DNA from 3 places in the Bacillus sp. Brlt_9 genome. Region 1 is predicted to be linked to each of the others. Evidence: riboswitches for the same ligand, from Rfam matches in the RefSeq annotation. Region 1 holds a riboswitch; each other region holds the start of a gene.
The links. Region 1 has a riboswitch for thiamine pyrophosphate ahead of VF726_RS24880 (MTH1187 family thiamine-binding protein). Riboswitches for the same ligand answer to the same signal wherever they lie in the genome.
Positions count from the first base shown of each region.

Region 2: it holds a riboswitch for thiamine pyrophosphate, as region 1 does, so the genes downstream of both, tenA (thiaminase II) here and VF726_RS24880 (MTH1187 family thiamine-binding protein) in region 1, are expected to answer to the same signal.
Region 3: it holds a riboswitch for thiamine pyrophosphate, as region 1 does, so the genes downstream of both, thiT (energy-coupled thiamine transporter ThiT) here and VF726_RS24880 (MTH1187 family thiamine-binding protein) in region 1, are expected to answer to the same signal.

Region 1 covers NZ_JAYJLO010000008.1:106,472-108,678, reverse strand. The annotation lists gene VF726_RS24885 (ABC transporter permease) at 1-661, opposite strand, end outside; gene VF726_RS24880 (MTH1187 family thiamine-binding protein) at 633-953, opposite strand; TPP riboswitch at 1,054-1,155, opposite strand; gene VF726_RS24875 (methyl-accepting chemotaxis protein) at 1,217-2,207, opposite strand, start outside.
Region 2 covers NZ_JAYJLO010000012.1:72,289-74,495, forward strand. The annotation lists gene VF726_RS28275 (ABC transporter ATP-binding protein) at 1-344, opposite strand, end outside; gene tenA (thiaminase II) at 313-1,008, opposite strand; TPP riboswitch at 1,091-1,194, opposite strand; TPP riboswitch at 1,255-1,366, opposite strand; gene VF726_RS28285 (SH3 domain-containing protein) at 1,636-2,207, shown strand, end outside.
Region 3 covers NZ_JAYJLO010000002.1:69,340-71,546, forward strand. The annotation lists gene VF726_RS06510 (sensor histidine kinase) at 1-35, shown strand, start outside; gene thiT (energy-coupled thiamine transporter ThiT) at 240-911, opposite strand; TPP riboswitch at 997-1,098, opposite strand; gene VF726_RS06520 (FeoA family protein) at 1,293-1,520, shown strand; gene feoB (ferrous iron transport protein B) at 1,517-2,207, shown strand, end outside.

The sequences.
Region 1 (2,207 bases):
CTCGGGCTGTTAAAAAGGATTTCGTAGCCCTCGTAAGCATAACTCCTAATCCTTCACTGGCACCGAGCCATTCTCCAATAATCGCTCCCATTACGCTATATGTCACTGCAATTTTTAACCCTGAGAAAAAGTATGGAAGTACTGCTGGAAACTTTACTTTCTGGTAAACTTGCCATTTCGTTGCCTTCATCGTTTGCAACAACTTCAACATATTTTTATCTACTGTTTGAAAACCTTCTAAAATGCTAAGCGCAATCGGGAAGAAACAAACGAGTATGACTACCATTACTTTTGGTAGCATTCCATATCCAAACCAAATAATAAATAACGGTGCAAGTACAACGATTGGAATCGTTTGCGAAATAACAAGCAACGGATTTATTAAAATACGAAATAAAGGAATAACGTCCATAATAATTGCAATACTTGTCCCAATTAAAATCGCAAAGAACAGTCCAATTATAACCTCTTGCAGCGTTTGCATCGTATTCGGTAATAGTAAATCTTTCATTCCAATTAATTCTTGAACAATGGCAGAAGGCTTCGGTAAAATCCACGGTTCAATTTTAAATAATGAAACAGATCCTTCCCATATCGCAATGAGAAGGATAAGCCAAATTGTTGTAATTATTTTAGATTGCTTCTGGTTTTGCATATTCATCACGGTACTTCCAAACTTTTTCATCTATCGTTACACCAGTGCTTGGACGATAATGGATTTTAATAGAAGTAATTACTTCTTCTGCTCCAGCATCCACACACGCTTGTTGTGCACGTTTAATGACATCAAGAAGTACATCTAATTCTCCTTCCAGCGTTGTTTCCATTGCCCCTACTTCATAACGAACTCCCGATTGTTGTACAACCTCAATTGCTTTATCAACAACAGAATACACATCTTTGTTCTTCGCTTGTGGTACTACTGAAAATGAAATTGTAACTTGTTGTGACATAGTAAAATCCCCCTTATAATATGAAATGTTAAAACAAGAAAAGGCTTTCCTACTGCGTAGGAAAGCCTTGTATGCAAGTTATTATAGAATAACATATGCTACATCACTTTAAGTAACTCCCTACGCTGGCATTATCCAGATCAGGTTGAGGGTCGATGTTTGTTTACATCCTCTCAGCCAATTGGCTCCCCGGTCCTTAATTCGTTTTCATTGTAGCATGATTTATTTTATTGAACAAACAAAAGTACGTATAATCATTTCATTTAACTTTTGAATTCACCAATTAACTCTTGTAACTCCTGTGAAAGCCAGCTTAAAGAACTGGCTAATTCAGCAATATCTTGTACAGACATTTTCTGTTCTTTCATGCTTTCTTCAACATTACTACTACTATTCGCATACTTATTTGCGATAAGTGATAGGTCATTGACAACACGTACAATATTTTGGCTATTTTGCAATATATCACTTGAATTGCTAGAAACAACTCTAACTTGATTGGTAACAGTTTGTGCTGATTTCGAAATTTTTTCAAAGAAAGCACCACTACTTTCAACAAGTATAATTCCAGATTCTACTTCTTTTGAAGTTTTTTGCATTGAAACAACAGCTTCTTCCGTTCCAGCTTGTGTTTCCCCTATTAATTTTGCTATATCTTTTGCTGATGCTTCCGTCTGCTCTGCTAATTTACGCACTTCATCAGCCACAACAGCAAATCCGTCTCCAGTTTCCTCAGCACGTGAAGCTTCAATAGTAGCATGTAAAGCTAGCGAATTAGTTTGATTTGAAATACTTGTAATTACAGTTACAATATCACTAATTTCTTTTGATCTCACTTCCAAAGAATAAATGATAGAAGATAAATCTTGTACTGCATTTTGTATTATATTCATTTGATTAATCGCCTGTTTAGTAACACCGTTTCCTTTTCCTGAATGATGCTCTATACCTTCAGACTCTTTCGTCATTTGTTTTGCAGCATTCGTTATCTCTTCCATCTTATCTTCCATTTCATATACAATACCTAAATACTGTGGTACTGCAGTTTCTTGTGACTGAGCGCCCGCTCTTAACTCAACTATAGAACTTACGATTTCTTGAACTGCCATGCTATTCTCTTTCGTACTCACTGACAATTCTTTTGAAGATGAGGAAACCTGTTCAGCGGTCTGCTTCACTTTATCTATAATTCCTTTAAACTTCTCGATGGTATTATTAAAATACGCATTAATAATACCAATATCATCTGGTCTT
Region 2 (2,207 bases), on a different contig from region 1:
TGTAGCAGTTCCTTTGCCTTTATTTGTGCTTCTTTCTTCTGTACACCTTGGCACTCTAGCGGCAGAGCAGCATTCTCAATAATCGTTCTCCACGGCAAGAGCATATCTTTTTGAGGCATATACCCTACAGGATGGCTCTTTGTTTCTGTCAGCTCTATCTGCCCAGTACTTGCTTCTTCTAAACCTGTAATAAGGCGAAATAGAGTACTTTTCCCGCATCCACTCGGTCCAATAATACTTACAAACTCTTTATCTTGTATAGAAGCATTTAATTCATTGATGATTGGTTTCTCATCATAATGAAAAGAAACATTATGAAACTGTAGTATGTTCTTGCTCCTCAAATCCCCACATCTCCTTACGGTAGGACATATCCCAGAATAAATATTCAAATCGACTGGAATATAGGAAAATCTCCTCTAATCGATCTAGCTCTTTGTCAGATTTTCCAACTGCCATTTCATTTAATAAATCTATTAACCAAATACAAAGGTTACCGTATTCTTCAGAACTATATCCTTGAATCCACTCACCAAAGAACTCATGATCTCTTGCTCCAGGAATATCATTTAAACGCTTTCCAATTTCCCAGTAGCTCCACATACACGGAAGAAGTGCTGCTATTAATTCTGCAAGTGTGCCATTTTGAGATACAGACATCATGTAATTTGTATAAGCTAAATTCTTAGCAGATGGCTTTGCAGACTCTATCTCCTCTATAGAAATTCCAAGTCTTTTTGCATATTGTTTATGGATTGTCATTTCTCCATTTAATATGCCATCAATTTGTTCAGCAAATTTCCCCATTACTTGTGGATTCGTTGCTTTTACAACACCAATCGCATATAGCTTTGCATAATCTAACAAATATAAATAATCTTGAATAATGTAATACTGAAACTTATCTTTTTCTAACGTGCCATCCCCCATACCTACTACAAACGGATGATTATGACTCATCTCCCAAACTGGTTGTACAGTTTCTAATAATCTATCGCAAAATTTCATTTCCCTATCCCCTTCCAGTATGTGTATATAAATAAAAAACCACTTCTAAATAAGAAGTGGTTACAGCAAATAAAATTATAATTTATTCGTTGCTCCACTTCCCTTCGCTAGTATTACCTAGATCAGGTGTTATAAGGGTTAAGGATTATTCCTCTCTCAGCACAACAAGCACCCCTAGTGGTTTCAATATGAAATTTTCAAACAAAAAATCCCCGTTTCTATACGCAAAGAAACGGGGACTTAATATTATTGTCCGAATTGCTTCCCTACGCTAGCATAATCTAGATCAGGTAATGAAAAGGATCAAAGGCTTACGGCCTACTCTCAGCTGGCAACACCAGCTCTCCTAGCAAACTATGAAATTATCACTGTCAGTATAACATCGTAATAAGACATCATCAACTGTTTTAATTTTCTCAATTGTCAACAAAATAAAGAAACTATATAATACTTATATTCTATCTTAGAAATTATTATCCTAATTAATTGGATAATAAGGAATCATTATCCTCAAAAAATTTATTTTTATATTGATTTCATATTACATTTATGTGAATACACCCACTATATTATATCTTTATACTATAATAAAATTACAACTATACAACTAGAGGAGGTCTCTATTATATGAATATGAAAGCCACTGCTTTAACAGCAACTACTGTCGCAATTGCCTCTTTACTTCCTTCTATGGGAGAAACAAATGTACAAACAGCCAACGCTGAACAATTATCTAGTGTGAAAACTGGATATGTCAAAGTCGATCAAGTAACCTTACATACAAAAGATAACGCAAATAGCTCTTCAATTGATACAATTCGCTTTAATACGAAAGTGAACATACTTGAAACAACTAATGGCTGGTATAAAGTATCTGTTAATAATAAAGTAGGTTACGTACAAAAAGATGCTATTCTACTAAAAAACAAACTTCAATCTAATAATCAATACATCGTTAATGCCAATGCATTAAACGTTCGTTCTGAACCTAATTTAGAATCTTCAATTTTAGATGTATTACCAAATGGGAAATTCGTTACCATTCAAGAAGAACAAGGCGAGTGGTATAAAATTTTACATAATGGCAAAACAGGTTACGTACAAAAAGCATTCGTTTCTAACGGTTCACAGCCTTTAGTAAAAGGCATCACAGTTCAAAATAATACGAAATACACAGTTGCAACACCTAAACTTAATGT
Region 3 (2,207 bases), on a different contig from region 1:
TGTTATTTTACTTTTACTTACCGAAAAAAGCGTAGATGATGCATGCTACGCTTTTTTAATTTATTTTCATATTATCTTTACCTAATCTTTATTTTTTAGCGATATAATCTGGTTAGAAAATGAGGTTATGTAAGGAGTCGATGAACCGTGCATAGCAATTGGCTAAGTATAATGGTATTTATTTTCTTTTGTGCATTTATTGTTTTTTTAATTGATATTACGATATGAAAAAAGAGCGCTTATGAAGCGCTCTTTTTGTTTGCATTTATTTGATAAGCATTGATGCTCTTGAATAAGCGTGGTGAAGTAAGAAATAAAAATATAAGCAAAACGGTACATAGAATATAGGAACCAATCATTACACTGCCGTTTACGATTAATGAATATAGGACAGCTGATTGACCTTTCGGTGCATATTGTCCCCAGAAAATAATACCGGCAATAAAGTGACAGAAATAACGTGCAAAGCTACCAACAAATGTAGCAACAATAATGTAACCAATAACTTTCTTTCCTTCGTTTTGTTTTTGTGAAGGTTTGTCTTTACGGCTACCTAAAGTAGATTGTTCTAAGCTATTTTCATTGGATGTTAAAAGTGCTTTTTGAATTGGACGATAGAATAAACCAGCAAATCCAATGAATGCGAAAGCAACGAAGTATTCAATTAGTACTTGAATTGGTGTGACGATAATGGCATCGCCCACGACAATTTGTAATAATCCCCAAATTAAGCCTCCTAAGAAAGCCATTTTGAAGCCCCAGCGGTATGCAATAATAAAAATAGGAATCATAGCGAATGAAATGGAACCGCCTGTTGGAAGTTTGATTGATATTGGTAAAATGTCGATGACCAAGGCGAAGGCTGCAAGAATTGCAGATTCGATCATCGCTTGTAAATTGGTGTTACGCATGTTGTCTCCCCCTAAATCCAAGTTGTACAAAAAAGAATAGATATCATAGGAGGATACGAAATACGTAAATAAAAAGAGGTATGTATTTCGGACGTTTGCACAATCCCTGCGTTAGCATTAACTAACAGGTTCGAAGGGTCGGAACGAAGTGTTCCCTCTCAGCGGCATGGCTCCCCCAGTGATAACGAGATTCTTTATTTGCTATTGTTTATTGTAAGCGAAATGGATGAGAATGGCAAACGAATCTGTTATGACAATTATTGAAATAGAATTGTAGCGAAATGTTAATAAATATGAAGCAAAAGGGTATAGTACAAGAGAAATAGAGTATGCTATAATTTTTTTGAAAATAATTATCATTCTCTTCGGAGGGGGAAGGTTATGAGCTTAGTAGATATTAAAATTGGCGAGAAAGTGTTAGTAAAAAGTATTCAATCGTTAGATCAGTTACTAAAGAGAAGACTGGCTGCTTTTGGCCTTTCTGAAGGAAGCGAACTTCGCATGAAGCAAAAGGCGATGTTCAAAGGTCCTTGTACATTGGAGTGTCGTGGACAGTTAATTAGTATTCGTCATTGTGACGCGAAAATGATAAAGGTGGAATTAGCGTGAATAAGGTAGCTTTGCTAGGGAATCCGAATACAGGGAAAACATCATTATTTAATGCACTTACTGGTTCTTATGAGTATGTAGGAAACTGGAGCGGTGTAACAGTAGAAAAGAAGGTTGGTAAATTAAAAGATAGAAGAGGAACATTAATTGATTTACCAGGCGTCTATGATTTAAATCCAGTTTCACGTGATGAAGGTGTTGTAACAAACTTTCTACTAACAGAAGAATTTAATCATATGTTAAATATCGTGGATTCTTCGCAGTTTGAACGAAATATGCATTTAACGTTGCAATTACTTGAATTTGGTAAGGCCGTTTCAATTGGATTAAATATGGTCGATGTGGCAAAGCAACGAGGCATTGTAATTGATGTAAAACGATTATCAGAATTACTAGGAGTAACAGTCGTTCCTGTCGTTGCAAGAAGTGGAAAAGGATGTGAAGAATTACTTGCCACTCTTAAAGAAAATGACAAAAACGAGAAAAAGCCATTCATTATTTCATATGGTGTACAAATGGATGAAGGGATTGGAGAGATAATTTCTCTTTTAGAGACAGCGAATTATAAGCATCCAAGATGGCTAGCCCTTCAATTTTTAAGCAATAACGAAGTAGTAGAAAAAGAAATGAAAGCACTACCAATTTATAAGGAACTTGTAGCTGTTCGATCTCGCTTAGAAGAAAAAC